DNA from 3 places in the Mycobacterium burgundiense genome. Region 1 is predicted to be linked to each of the others. Evidence: predicted binding sites of a transcription regulator. Region 1 holds the regulator's gene; each other region holds the start of a gene.
What was found. The regulator LexA, encoded in region 1, represses DNA repair genes until DNA is damaged. The targets are predictions, from matches to a motif close to CGAACANNTGTTCG.
Positions count from the first base shown of each region.

Region 2: a site for LexA is predicted at 1,166-1,179, ahead of ruvC (crossover junction endodeoxyribonuclease RuvC). Genes of this name have one in related genera too.
Region 3: a site for LexA is predicted at 1,389-1,402, ahead of RCP80_RS00180 (HNH endonuclease signature motif containing protein). Genes of this name have one in related genera too.

Region 1 covers NZ_OY726397.1:3,266,196-3,271,127, forward strand. Annotated here, with positions in the region: gene nrdR (transcriptional regulator NrdR) at 1-372, opposite strand, end outside; gene RCP80_RS15285 (LysM peptidoglycan-binding domain-containing protein) at 470-982, opposite strand; gene lexA (transcriptional repressor LexA) at 1,202-1,915, shown strand; gene RCP80_RS15295 (LGFP repeat-containing protein) at 1,931-4,105, opposite strand; gene RCP80_RS15300 (acyl-CoA dehydrogenase family protein) at 4,321-4,932, opposite strand, start outside.
Region 2 covers NZ_OY726397.1:3,093,566-3,098,497, forward strand. Annotated here, with positions in the region: gene ruvA (Holliday junction branch migration protein RuvA) at 1-566, opposite strand, end outside; gene ruvC (crossover junction endodeoxyribonuclease RuvC) at 563-1,141, opposite strand; gene RCP80_RS14330 (YebC/PmpR family DNA-binding transcriptional regulator) at 1,242-2,000, opposite strand; gene pdxT (pyridoxal 5'-phosphate synthase glutaminase subunit PdxT) at 2,072-2,668, opposite strand; gene tesB (acyl-CoA thioesterase II) at 2,665-3,513, opposite strand; gene pdxS (pyridoxal 5'-phosphate synthase lyase subunit PdxS) at 3,525-4,457, opposite strand; gene RCP80_RS14350 (NUDIX hydrolase) at 4,528-4,932, opposite strand, start outside.
Region 3 covers NZ_OY726397.1:40,538-45,469, forward strand. Annotated here, with positions in the region: gene RCP80_RS00165 (hypothetical protein) at 1-164, opposite strand, end outside; gene RCP80_RS00170 (hypothetical protein) at 235-432, opposite strand; gene RCP80_RS00175 (HxlR-like winged helix-turn-helix transcriptional regulator) at 626-1,303, shown strand; gene RCP80_RS00180 (HNH endonuclease signature motif containing protein) at 1,407-3,149, shown strand; gene RCP80_RS00185 (acyltransferase family protein) at 3,252-4,932, opposite strand, start outside.

The sequences.
Region 1 (4,932 bases):
GGCAAAGCGCAGATAGGCGACCTCGTCGAGCTCCCGGAGCGGCCCCAGGATCGCCAGTCCGACCTCGTGGCTCGGCACTTCCGGACCCGCGGCTCGCACGGCGTCCTCGACCTGCTGGGCGAGCACGTTGAGCGCGTCGTCGTCGACCTGGCGGCCCTGGCACGCCCGGCGCACGCCGCTGATCACCTTCTCGCGGCTGAACGGCTCGGTGACGCCGCTGCGCTTGACGACGGCCAACACCGCGGTTTCCACGGTGGTGAAGCGCTTGCCGCACTCCGGGCAGGATCGCCGTCGGCGGATCGCCTGACCCTCGTCGGTCTCGCGGGAGTCGACCACGCGCGAATCGGGATGCCGGCAGAAAGGACAGTGCATGTCCGCTCCTTCATCGCACCGGCATTGAGATGACGTGTTCGACTCAGAGACTACCTGCGCCCGCTGTGGCCGGGCCAGCGCGTCGAGCGCCACCGCCTCAGCCCACCGGGGCGATGAGGGTCTGCCCGGCGGCGATGGCCGGCGAGTCCAGTTCGTTGAGCTCGCGAATGCGTTCGACCACGCTGCTCACCGGGGCCTGCGGTGCCACCCTGGCAGCCAACCGCGCCAACGTCTCCCCCGACTGCACCTGGACCACCCCGAGCTGATTCGGCACGGACCCCGAGGCGTCGCGGACCTTCTCACCGAACTGCGCCACCGCGCCGAGCCAGACCGTGATCAGGGCCGCCAGCAGCGCCAGACCCACGACGGTGACCGGCGTGATCGCCTTGGCGGGCCGCCGGGTGTGCACCGCGCGGGAAACCCGGACCCCGGTGCCGCGATGGCGCGGTCCGGCCACGGCGGGCCGGGCGGGCCGCGGCCGGTTGCCGTCGACCTCCCGCGGCAGGGCCCGCGTGCGCCTGCGAGCCCGGCCCGCGGGGTCGAACTCGACCGACGAACCGGTGTTCAGGGGGTGTTCCCAGGTCTCCGGGTAAGCGCTGATGCGTGTCATGTCCGATCCTTCCGGTCGATGCGAGCCGTACATTCGTTCGCTCCTATGTTCGAATGTAATCGATCACCTGTTCGAACAGAAGCCCGAAACCGAACGTGTGATCGAACTGTTGCCGAACGATAAACCGGGGCACCGACATCCCGCGGGGACCGCACGCGACCCAGACACACCTCGAACACATGTTTGATTCTTGGCCGCCGGAGGACTAAATTCAGCCCCATGGCTGACACCGAGACCGGCAGCACCTCCGCAGACTCCAAACCGGGCAGCGACGCCAAGCGTGGCGTGCGCGACACCGCGCTCACCGAACGGCAGCGCACCATCCTCGAGGTGATCCGTTCCTCTGTCACCACCCGCGGCTACCCGCCCAGCATCCGCGAGATCGGCGATGCGGTCGGTCTGACGTCCACCTCGTCGGTGGCCCATCAACTCCGCACCCTGGAACGCAAGGGCTACCTGCGCCGCGATCCCAACCGGCCGCGCGCGGTCGACGTCCGCGGACTCGATGAGACGCCGCCGGCCGCGGTGACCGAGGTCGCCGGCTCCGACGCGTTGCCCGAGCCCACTTTCGTGCCGGTGCTCGGCCGGATCGCCGCCGGTGGGCCGATCCTGGCCGAACAGGCCGTCGAGGATGTCTTCCCGCTGCCGCGCGAACTCGTCGGCGAGGGGTCGTTGTTCCTGCTCAAGGTCGTCGGCGAGTCAATGGTGGACGCGGCGATCTGCGACGGCGACTGGGTGGTCATCCGGCAGCAGAACGTCGCCGAGAACGGCGACATCGTCGCGGCGATGATCGACGGCGAGGCCACCGTCAAGACCTTCAAGCGCACCACTGATCAGGTGTGGCTGATGCCCCACAATCCGGCGTTCGAGCCGATTTCGGGCAACGATGCCGCAATCCTGGGCAAGGTCGTCACCGTCATCCGCAAGATCTGACCCGGGCCGACGGGTCTAGTCGGCCCGGCTGAACCCGTTCGCCTCGGCCAATTCCGGGCTGGCGAACCAGATTTCGGCGACCGTCTCGTCATAGCCCGGCGTGCCGGGGACGTGGTACCGGCCCGTGCGCATGCTGCCCTTGATGGGGTAACCATCCGGTGCCCGATGCGGGTCGTCGAGCGGCAGGTGGATCGCCGGCGGGGCCCCGGCGTCCTGGCCGGCGTCGTCGTCGCGCTCCTCGGCGACTGCCTCGTCCTCGGCCGGCTGGGTGAACCGGGCGCCCTCGGAGTATTCGGCGGGCGGTGGCGGCACCGCGCCGTACACGGGCGCGAACAGCGAGCCCGGTCCGGGCAGGTAGTCGTCGTCCTCGGGCGCATCCCAGGACGAGCGGCGCTGATCGGCGCCGTAGGCCGCGTGGCGACCCGGCTGCTGCTCGGTATCGACGGCACCCACCACCCGAGTTGGCGCGGTGTCGACGGCGTCGGGGTCCTCGTCCTCGTCGGTCTCGTGCAATCCCCGGTGAGTGAACAGACCACCGTCGTCGGGGTCGTCGAAACGGGCGGGTGTTTCCCCGCGATCCGACCATCCCGAGCGCGGCGGCGCCAGGTAGCCGCCGTCGTCGTAGCCGCCATCGTCGTAGCCGTCGTCATCGGCTTCGGGGACCTCGGACCGCACCGACCAGCGGCTGCGTTCGGACTGGAAGTCGTCGTCCTCGTCGTGGCGGTCCTCGTGCACCTCGGCCGCCGGGTCGCGGTCGGCGTAGCCGTCGTCGTAGCCGGGCCGGTAGCGCGACTCCGGCTCGACGTCCTCGTCGTCCTCGGCCTCGGCTGCCGACCGTGCCGAGCGGCGCCGGCTCATCGCGAACCACGCGTACAGGGAGCCCAGGATCAGCAGCGCCAGCGGCACGATCCACCACAGCCACCAGTTCTGCCAGGCAATCCCACTGTCCTCCGCCGGGGCCGGCGGGGTGGCCGGGGTGCTGGGCACCGGAGCGTTGGGCACCTCGAGACCGACGAGCGGTTCGGCGAGGTTGGCCGGCTCACTGCTGAAGGTGTTGTTGGCGCTGTCCCACGAGATCTCGCCGCCGCTGAACTGCTGCGTGACGACGGTGCCCTCGGTGTTCTGATCGCCGACCGGCACGCCCAGCTCGCCGGCGGCCCCACCGAGTTTGTCCCACGCCGCCTTCATCGCGCCGCCGACAATGACCGCGCCGTGGTCCTGGGTCCAGAAGATGACCGGATGGTCGGGTGCGGAAAACTCCTGCATGCGGCTGTCCGGGACACCGCCGTCGGTCTCGCTGCCCACCGGGAAACCGAAGTCGCCGGCGGGACCGCCCGCGGATTCGTACTTGGCCAGGATGTCCCCGGTCACGGCGACGGCCCCGGTCTCGGGCGTGTAGAAGACCTTGCCGCCCGCGAAGTCCTGTCCGGTCCCGCCGTCGCCGATCGGGTACTGCTGCCCCGCGCGCGCACCCAGTGGCCCGGCCGCGCCGCCGTTGGCCCGCCAGGCCGCCGCGATCGCCGAGGTCACATCCGAGGGGATGTTCAGACCACCCAGCTGACCCGCCAGTTCGGGCGGCTCGGTGGCGAAGGTCCGCGTCCGGGTGTCGAACGACAGCAGTCCGCGGGTGAAGCGCTGCGAGACCACGTCACCGCTGTAGGTCTCGTCCTCGGTCGGCACGCCCAACACGCCGGAGGACCCGCCGAGCTGATCCCATGCGGCGTTGATCGCGCCCCGAACCACCCAGGCACCGGTTTCCGGGGTCCAGAAAATCACCGGATTGTCGGCCGCGCTGAAAGTCGAGTTGCGGCTCTCGGGGCTGACGCGGCCCGGCCCCTCGTCAATTTTGGGGAAGCCGAGATCACTGTCGGCGGGTCCGCCGAGTGCACGGTATTTGTCGAGAATTGCGCCGTGCATGATCTTCGCACCGGTGGCCGGCGAGAAGAAAATGGCGCCGCCCGCGTAATTTTGTCCGAAACCCTCGCCGGCCGGGTAGACACCGCCGTCGGGCGGACCCAACTGAGAGGTGTCCCCACCGGCGGCGCTCCAGGCCGCATTGATGGCGTCCGCAGCGTCGGTCTCCGGCGACGCATTGGCAATCGGCGCATACAACGCCGCGGTTGCGACCGCGACGATCAGGCCCATTGCCGCTCGGCCGACAATGCCGAATGACATTCGTTGTCGTGTCATCAAACTCACCCACGCTCCCCGACCGCTGCATGTCGCCATATTGCGCCCACCACCGGCCTCATCAGCGCCACTTCCGAATCGACGCAGCTTGAGGCCATATAGAGGTCATTTTGCAGACAATACCCACAGCTGTCGCAAATAACGTGGAGCCGCGACCGTTCTGCGCGTTATTGATATCCGATGGTTTTGTTCACCGCCGGGCAATTCCGGCGGCGTCAGACACCGAGCTTGCGACCCAGGATTTCCTTCATGATCTCGGTGGTACCGCCGTAGATGGTCTGCACCCGCGCGTCGAGATAAGCGCGCGCCACCGGGTATTCGCGCATATAGCCGTAACCGCCGTGCAGTTGCAGACAACGGTCGATCAGCTTGACCTGAGCTTCGGTCGAATACCACTTGGCCATCGCGGCCTGCTCGGCGGTGAGCTTGCCCTCGAGGTGCAGCTTCAGGAACTCGTCGACCATGATCCGGACCGCGGTGGTCTCGGTGGCCAGTTCGGCGAGCACGAAACGGGTGTTCTGGAAGCTGCCGATGGGCTTGCCGAACGCCTTGCGCTCCTTGGTGTACTGCACGGTGGCGTTCAGCACCGCTTCCATCGCCGAGATGGCCATGACGGCGATCGAGATGCGCTCCTGGGGCAGGTTCTGCATCAGGTAGACGAAACCCTGGCCCTCCTCGCCGAGCAGGTTCTCCACCGGCACCTTCACATCGGTGAAGGACAGCTCGGCGGTGTCCTGGGCGTCCAGGCCGATCTTGTCCAGGTGGCGGCCGCGCTCGAAGCCGGCCATGCCGCGCTCGACGACCAGCAGCGAGAACCCGAGGGCACC
Region 2 (4,932 bases), 170 kb from region 1:
GCGGCCCGCAGCGCGCTCGACGTCGTGGCCTCCTGGTCGAGCTTCAACACCTTGTCGGTGGCCTCCTCGGCCGGCTTGGCCCCGAAGCCGAGGCCGATCAGGGCCTCCACCACCGGGCCGCGGATCGCGCCACCGCCGACTCCGGCCACCGCCGTCGCGGCCGGCGACACCCCGATCTTGTCGCGCAGTTCCAGCACCAAGCGTTCGGCGCTGCGCTTGCCGATCCCCGGGACCCGGGTCAGCGCGGCGATGTCGCCGTCGGCCAGGGCCTGGCGCAGCGTCGGGGCGTCGTAGACCGCGAGCGTCGCCATCGCGATCTTGGGCCCCACCCCGGAGACCCCGAGCAGCGTGGTGAACACGTCGCGGGCGTCGGGGTCGGCGAAGCCGTAGAGCGTCATCGAGTCCTCGCGCACGATCATGGCGGTGATCAGCCGGGCCTCGCTGCCGCGGCGCAGCGTCGCCAACGCCGACGGCGTCGCCATCACCTTGTAGCCCACGCCGGCCGCTTCGATGACGGCGTGGTCCAACGCGATCTCGATGACCTCGCCACGTACCGAGGAGATCATCGGGCGGCCTTTGCCTTCGCCTTCGCGGTCGCCTTGAGCGTCGCCTGATACTTGCGACGCTGTTCGGCCGCCAGGGCCTCGGCCGCGGCCATCCGGGCGATCATCGGCGCCCGCCAACAATGGCAGATCGCCAATGCCAACGCGTCGGCCGCGTCCGCTGGGGTCGGCTTCTGTTGTAACGCAAGAATTTTGGTGACCATCGTGGTGACTTGCGCCTTGTCGGCGCGGCCGTTGCCGGTCACGGCGGCCTTGACCTCGCTGGGCGTGTGGAAATGCACGTCGATGTCGCGGCGGGCGGCGGCCAACGCGATGACGCCGCCGGCCTGTCCGGTGCCCATGGCGGTGTTGGCGTTCTGGTTCGAGAACACCCGCTCGATGGCGACGACGTCGGGCCGGTGGGTGTCCATCCAGTGTTCGACCGTCTCACTGATGATGAGCAACCGCCGATGCAGGGGTTGGTCGGCCGGCGTGCGGACGACGTCGACGTCCAACGCCACCAGTTGACGCCCGCGGCCGCTGTCGATCACCGACAGCCCGCAGCGGGTCAAGCCGGGGTCGACTCCCATCACGCGCACGAGCCCTCCCTGGTCCGAAATGCCAGAACATGTGTTCGAACCACACCCTAATGCCACCAGACGACGGGGCCGGGTAGGGACACGCTGGGCCAGCCGAGGGTCAGTCGTCCTCGTCGAGTTGCGCCGCGACATCGTCGGGGATGTCCATATTCGTGTAGATCTCCTGCACGTCGTCGCTGTCCTCGAGGGCGTCGATGAGTTTGAGCACCTTGCGCGCGCCCTCGAGGTCGACGGGAACCGTCACCGAGGGCTGAAAGCTGGCCTCGGCGGAGTCGTAGTCGATGCCGGCCTCCTGCAGCGCGGTGCGCACCGCGACCAGATCGCCGGGTTCGGTGATGACCTCGAACGCGTCCCCGAGATCGTTGACCTCCTCGGCGCCGGCTTCCAGCACCGCCAGCAGCAGGTCGTCCTCGGTCAGGTCGTTCTTCTCCAGGGTGATCACACCCTTGCGGGAGAACAGGTAGGCCACCGAGCCGGGGTCGGCCATGTTGCCGCCGTTGCGGGTCATCGTCACCCGGACCTCGCCGGCGGCGCGGTTGCGATTGTCGGTCAAACACTCGATGAGCACGGCGACCCCATTGGGGCCGTACCCCTCGTAGGTGATGTCCTGCCAGTCGGAGCCGCCGGCTTCCTCGCCGCCGCCGCGTTTGCGGGCCCGCTCGATGTTGTCGTTGGGGACCGAAGACTTCTTGGCCTTCTGAATCGCGTCGTACAACGTGGGGTTGCCTGCCGGGTCACCGCCGCCCACCCGCGCTGCAACCTCGACATTCTTGATCAGCTTGGCGAACATCTTGCCGCGCTTGGCGTCGACGATGGCCTTCTTGTGCTTGGTCGTGGCCCACTTGGAATGGCCGCTCATGCAGGTACTACCTCATTCCCTCTGCTGCAAATCCGACTTCATAGTCTACGTGCAGCTTTAGGCTTCCAGCGTTACGCCCGCCCCGTCACAATATCGACGAAGAGTCGGTGAACGCGGCGATCGCCGGTCATTTCCGGGTGAAAAGCGGTGGCCAGGGTCCGGCCCTGGCGGACCGCGACAACGTGGCCGTCGGCCCTGGCGAGCACCTCGACCTGCGGGCCCACCCGCTCGACCCAGGGCGCGCGAATGAACACCGCGTGCATGGGACCCGTGATGCCGCCGAACTCCAGCTCACCCTCGAACGAGTCGACCTGACGCCCGAATGCGTTGCGCCGCACGGTCATATCGATGGCCCCCAGCGCCAGCGCTGCGCGTCCCGGCGCGCCGGCATCGAGGATCTCGGAGGCCATCAGGATCATCCCCGCGCACGAACCGTAGGCCGGCATACCGTCGGCCAGCCGGGCCCGCAGCGGTTCGAGTAGCTCGAACTCGCGCAACAGATGGCTCATCGCAGTCGATTCCCCGCCGGGGATCACCAAGGCGTCGACGGATTCCAGTTCGCCGCGGCGGCGCACCGTGCTCGCCTCGGCACCGGCTTCCCGCAACGCGGCCAGGTGTTCGCGGGTGTCCCCCTGCAGCGCGAGCACCCCGATCCGGGGCGCGTTCACTGGTCGGCCGGGCGTCGATAGTCGCGCCTGTAGCGGGTCAGCCCCTCCTGCATGACCGCCGCGACCATCTCGCCGTAGCGGTTGAAGATCTTGCCCTGGGTCAACGACCGACCGCCGCACGCCGACGGCGAGGACTGGTCGTAGAGCAACCACTCGTCGGCCCGGAACGGACGCATGAACCACATCGCGTGATCGAGCGACGCCACCATCAGATGCTTGCGTTCCTCGACGTGGTTGACCTGAGCGGAGCCCAACAGCGTCAGATCGCTCATATAGGCCAGGGCACAGATGTGCAGCACCGGATCGTCGGGCAGCGCATCGCGGTGCCGGAACCAGACCTGCTGCTGGGAGGCCTTGCCGTCGCGGACGGCCAGGGCGTCCCGCGGCACGATGCGCACGTCCCACTCGTCGAACTGCGCGAAACCGGCGTCATCGAAGGCGCCGCCGGAGCGGAAGCCGGGCAGATCCTCGGGGCCGGGGGCCGCCGGGACCGCGTCCTGGTGCTCGATCCCGCTCTGATCGGTCTGGAACGACGCCGACATCGAGAAGATCGTCTGCCCGTGCTGGATGGCGCTGACCCGGCGGGTGCAGAACGAGCCGCCGTCGCGAATCCGCTCCACCAGGTACACCGACGGCGCACGCGCGTCGCCGGGCCGCAGGAAGTAGCCGTGCAACGAATGCACCTCGAAGCCCGGTTCTACCGTCCGGACCGCCGACACCAGCGACTGGCCCGCGACGTGACCACCGAAAGTCCTTTGCAGAAAACCGGATTCGGGGCTGAAAACCCCACCGCGGTAAATGTTGACCTCGAGCTGCTCGAGATCAAGGATCTCCTCGATCGCCATCGGCGCTGGGGTTACCAGCCGCGTTCGGCCAGCCGGTGCGGCTGGGCGATGTCCTCGACGTTGATGCCGACCATGGCTTCTCCGAGTCCACGCGAGACCTTGGCCAACACGTCGGGATCGTCGTAGAAGGTGGTGGCCTTGACGATGGCCGCGGCGCGGGTGGCGGGGTCACCGGACTTGAAGATGCCCGAGCCGACGAACACGCCCTCGGCGCCCAGTTGCATCATCATCGCCGCGTCGGCCGGAGTCGCGAGGCCGCCGGCGGTGAACAACGTGACCGGCAGCTTGCCGGCGCGCGCCACCTCGGCGACCAGCTCGTAGGGGGCCTGCAGTTCCTTGGCCGCGACGTACAGCTCGTCGGGTGACAGCGAGGACAACCGGCGGATCTCGCCGCCGATCTTGCGCATGTGGGTGGTGGCGTTGGAGACGTCCCCGGTGCCGGCCTCACCCTTGGAGCGGATCATCGCCGCGCCCTCGGTGATCCGGCGCAGGGCCTCGCCCAGGTTGGTGGCACCGCACACGAACGGGACCGTGAAGTTCCACTTGTCGATGTGGTGCTCGTAGTCGGCCGGGGTCAGCACCTCGGACTCGTCGATGTAGTCGACGCCGAGGCTCTGCAGGATCTGGGCCTCGACGAAATGCCCGATGCGGACCTTGGCCATGACCGGGATGGTGACCGCCGCGACGATGCCCTCGATCATGTCGGGATCGCTCATCCGCGACACCCCGCCCTGGGCGCGGATGTCGGCCGGAACCCGCTCGAGCGCCATGACGGCCACCGCGCCGGCACCCTCGGCGATCCGAGCCTGCTCGGGGGTGACGACGTCCATGATGACGCCGCCCTTGAGCATCTCCGCCATGCCGCGCTTGACGCGGGCGGTTCCGGTTTGCCCGCCAGAGGCCGACCCGTTGGTGTGAGCGACCTGGCCTTCTCGGCTGTCCACTGGTCTCTTCTCCTTGATTGGTCCTCGGTCGAGTCTAATGGTGAACGGCAAGTCGAATTGCCCGCGCCGGTCAGTGGATGGCACGCAGGCTGTGCTCGGTGGGTTCGGCAACCGTCGCGGCCCGGTGCACACCCGCGGCCGCGACCTCATTCGCGCTGGCCAGCAACTCGCCGAGTTGCGTCGGGTACACCGCTTCGCCGGCCGCGCTCAGCTCGGCGATATGGGCAGCATCACACCACCGGTGGCCGAGGATGTAGCGGTGCTCGAGGTCGGTGCGACCGGCCGCCGACGGCTCGAAGCGCCGGGTCCGGTACACGAAGAAATACTCCTGGCTGCGCACCACCGCGCCGTTGAAGTCCAACATGGCGTCGCGCCGCCACAGCGGCCCGAGCAGTTCGGATGCGGGTACCTGCAGCCCGGTCTCCTCCGCCAGTTCGCGCGCGGCGGCCTGGGCCAGCCGCTCGCCGGGCCGGGC
Region 3 (4,932 bases), 2.2 Mb from region 1:
TCCAGCGGCCCGGCGTCAGGGTCGACATCGCGTTGCTTCAGTCCCAACGGGTCGGTGCCCCACAGGATGTCGAGCAGCGGGTTGATGATCCGAACCGCGCGCCGCAACGCGTCTTCGACGTCGGAGTCGCTGATCGTCACCGTGGGGCCAGGCAAGAGATTCACCGTTCCATGATGTCCCCATTGCACCGTGCTCAAACCGCGGGGGCGATTCGCTCGCGGCACAGCGTGGCCGTCAGAGCCGGTACATCTCCCGCGCCATCGCCGCGTTCTCGATGAACGCGTCGCGCTGCGGTTGGTAGAAGCGCTTCTCGCGCCGTGCTGCCGGGGTGGCTATTTCTTCCAGCGTCGGCGAATCGGGTGGCCTGAGCAGTTGCAGCAGCCAGGACCGACTCCATCGGGGCCAGGAGCGTAAGCCTGCGATCGATGCCATGTCGTGAACCTCTCTGTGCTGTCGGTGATCGATCGGAAATGCGTCGCCGCGGAGCTTGATTCAGCGATGACCAGTTGCCGCGCCCCTTCGTCCGAGTGAGGCCTTGCACTTCCTGCTCGAAAAAGTAACATAAGATTTAGAAGTGAACAACAGAAAAGTGAGTCGAAGTAGGAATGCGGAGTGAATGAGTACGATGACTGACGTGTCGCGACGGACGTACGGACAGTTCTGCGGGCTCGCCCATGCGCTTGACGTAGTCGGCGAGCGCTGGACCCTGTTGATCGTCAGGGAGCTGGCTTCGGGTCCGAAGCGCTACAGCGAGCTGGCCGATTCACTGGCCGGCATCGGAACCAGCTTGCTGGCGAACCGGGTCCGGCAACTGGAAACGGACGGCGTCGTGCACCGCCGGCTCGCGCTCGATCAACCCGGATCGGCGGTCGTTTACGAATTGTCCGACGCCGGACGGGAACTGGCGTCCGCGTTGGTGCCATTGGCGACGTGGGGCGCACGCCATCAGATGACCGATGCCGACGCCGATACGGAAACTTTCCGGGCCGAATGGGTGCTGGGTTTCCTGGCCGCCGACGTCCGCCGGGCGGGGCCGCATGACCTCGACGCGGTCTTCGAGTTCCACATCGATGACAGCACGGCCCACCTGCGGATGCTCGACGGCAGCGTGACCGTCACCTCCGGGCCCAGCTCGACGCCCGGCGATGTCACCGTCCGCTGCCAGGCCGCCACCATCGCGGCGATCGTGGGCGGCCAGCTGTCCATCGAGGACGCGCTGGACGACGGCCGGCTAGATGTCTCCGGGGATCCGTCGACCGTCACGACCCTGCTCGGCGTCCTCGAGAGGATGCTCGGACGCTGAGGTCCGCGGCACCGATTCGCCACGCGCGTTTTCTTACAGAATTCTTATCTTCCCCCGCGTCTACGGGCCATTCTTGTCAGTAGGTCGAACTAATGTTCGAGTCATGAGTAGGAACGCACTCTTGGACCGGGCCACGGTCTTGGGGTGCCTGGAGGCGATCGAAGCGGCCTGCACCGATCTCGAACAGTGCGGCTTCGACGGCTTCACGGCCGAGGAATTGGTGACGGTGCTGCAGCGTCGCGAAACCGTGGCCTGGCGGGCACCGGTCATCGACCATCGGATCCTGGCCCGGCTGGTCGCCGACGGCAACCCGGGCGAGCTGGGCGCCACGACGCTGGCCGGGGTGTTCGCCGAGCGGTTGCGGATCAGCCTGGGGGCGGCCCGGCAACGCGTCAAGGAGGCCGCGGACCTGGGCCCGCGGGTGAGCGTGACCGGTGCGCCGCTGGAACCGGTGCTGCCGAATCTGGCCGCGGCTCAAGCCGCCGGGCGGATCGGGCCCGAGCATGTCGAGATCGCCCGCAAGGCCTACGCGAAAATCCCGGCCGCGGTGGACGCCGCGGCGCGTGAGCGCGCCGAGCGGGATCTGGCGCAGATGGGCGGGCAGTTCGGCCCGCAGGCCTTCCAGAAACTCGCCGACCACCTGGTCGCCGTGCTCGACCCCGATGGAGATTTCGCCGACCGGGACCGCCAGGCTCGCCGCGGTCTTCGGATGAGCCGTCAACGCGCCGACGGGATGAGCACGATCAGCGCCACCATCACCCCCGAACTGCGCGCCACCCTCGAACCCCTCTTCGCCAAACTGGCTGCCCCCGGCATGTGCAACGCCGCCGACGAGCACCCTTGCATCAGCGGCACCCCCACCGAAGCCCAAATCCTCAACGACGACCGCACCGTCGCCCAACGCCACCACGACGCCCTCCAAGCCCTCGGCCGCGCCGTGCTCGCCAGCGGCGACCTCGGCCAACTCAACGGCCTACCCGTCACCGTCATCGTCACCACCACCCTCGCCGAACTCCACGCCGCCGCCGGACTGCCCGAGCCCGCCGCGCCTGAACCCGAACCCGAGCCCGCAGACCCCGGCAAGGTCGATCCCGACTCCGAGCCCGAGGCGGCAGCTGAACCCCAGGCCGAGGCGCCACCCGAAACCCCGTCCGAGCCACAACCCGCACCCACACCGGACCCAAAACCCTTGACCGGCAAAGCCATCACCGCCGGCGGCACCCTGCTGCCCATGGCCGACCTGATCCGCATGGCCAGCCACGCCTACCACTACCTGAGCATCTTCGACGGCCAAGGCCGCCCCCTATGGCTGGGCCGCACCAAACGCCTGGCCTCCGCCGACCAACGCATCGTGCTGCACGCCCGCGACCGCGGCTGCACCCGACCCGGCTGCACCGTCTCCGGCTACCACACCCAAGTCCACCACCTCGCCGAATGGACCAGACACAGCGGAGCCACCGAAATCAACAACCTCGCCCTGGCCTGCCCCGCCGACAACCGCATGGCCACCGACCAGAACTGGAACACCGAAATCAACACCCACGGCCGCGTCGAATGGATCCCCCCACCCGAACTCCAACACGGCCAACCAACCACCAACCCCTACCACTTCATCGAAGACCTCATCGACTACTACCGCACACCCGCCGGCACCGACCCCGACCCACCCGACAAGCCCGACGACAGCGCGGACCTCAGGCCCGGGGACCGACCACCCGACGACGGCCTTTACCCGTGGTTCGAGCCACCACTGCCCGGCGAACCCGGGTACGACGAAGCCGCAGCGGAATTCGCAGCGGACACCAGTTGGTACCTGGTCGACGAGGGCGCCGAGGCCCAGTTCTGACCAATCGGGGCGGATGGTCTTGCGCTAGCGGCGAATTCAGATTCTGCCCGCTGCAGCGGAGAGGCCGCCGGAGCCGCTACCGACGCGGACCAAGTGGCGCGCTCACCACCAACCGGTGGCCTCCGAGATCTGGCGCGCCAACTCGTCGCTCAACGTCTGCACGTAGGTGGAGGTCAGGTGGTGTGCGTCGTGATACACCAGCACGTTGCCTTCGACCGACCGGCAGAAGTCGGGTCGGCACACGGCGTCGCTGAGGTCCAGCGGTGCAATGCCGGGATATCGGTCGAGGTAATCCAACGTGGGGTTGTAGCTGGCCAGCACTTCGGAGCGGGGAAGTCCGCAGCTTTCCGGGTCGCCACCTTCAGCCAGGCAGTCGACCGGTGAGAACACCATGCCGTTCTGGTACATCCACGGCGTATCCCGGATGCCCAGGATCGGAATTTCATTGGCGGCCAGGACATCCCAGATCCCCAGGTAGCTGTCCGGCACGAAGTCCCCCGGCGCATGCGGACGCGGCCGGGTGGTGGTCATGAACACGAAGTCCGGTCGGTCCTCCACCAGGCTGGCCATTGTTTCTTCCACCCAGTCCCGGCAACCCGGGTAGGGATTGTTGGACACGCTCACCCGGGGAACCTCGTCGGTGTTGAGTGGACAACCCATCTTCAAGTACGTCACCACTTGGAACCCGTGCTGCTGACCGATCTTGTTCAGCGCGGTCAGCCAGTGTTCGGAATGCGAACCGCCGGCAACGGCGATCGTGCGCTGCGCCTTTCGGTTGCCGTAGGTGCACTTGATCAACGCGGCGTTGCCGAAGTCGCTGATGCACTCGTCGACAATGGAGGCCGGCAGATCATCGGAGGCCTCGAGCACGGTCGGCCGGAAGGGCAGTGCCGGCGCCTTCAGACCGTCGAGCAAGGCGCGCGCACCGGGATAGTCGACCGGCGAAAGATGCAGCAGATCGGCACCGTTGGCGCGAATCGTGTTCGTGTACTGGCGCCAACCCGCCGCGCCGAGGGAAACCACCAGCGCGACCGCGACCAGCAGACTGGTCAGAATCAGCGGCGTCGCCGGTGCGGGCGCATGTCGCGCCGAATGCGCCGCGCGCAGCGGGCGCTCGATGAGCCAATGCGTCAGACCGGCCAGCGCAACTGCCCCGATGACGACCACGGTCCCGTCGGTCAGGCCTGCGCTGTCCGCGTCGGTATGCGTGAGCCAGAAGATCAACACCGGCCAGTGCCACAGGTAGAGCGCATACGCTATGGCGCCCAGCGCAACCAGCGGGGTCGCACCCAGCAGGCGGTTCGGCCACGGGAACACGCCGTTGAGATTCGCGGCGCTGCAGAGAATCAGAACGGTCGCCGCCACGGGAATCAGGGCCAGCGGCCCCGGGTACTGCGCCACGCCGTCGACGAGAAACCCGACCGTCACGATCGTCGCCACCCCGACCACCGCCGCGCCGGCCCGGAGCCACCGGGGCCAGCGCAGGTACGGCACCGCCGCCGCCGCCAGTACTCCGAGCAGTGGCTCCCACGCCCGCGCGAGACTGTCGTAGTACGCCAGCGCCTGATCGGTGCGATGGCTGACCACGGCGTAGACGAACGAGGCGACGGCGGCGACGGCGACCACGGCGGTGAAGGCGGCCCGCCTGCGATGCGGCGCTAACACTGCGGCGATGAGCCAGGCGACCACCAATCCCGCGAGGAAGAACTGACCCAGCACCGACACCGCCCACAGGTGCTGCAGCGGACTGACGGCCTCCCCGGCCTTCGCGTACTCGCCCGCG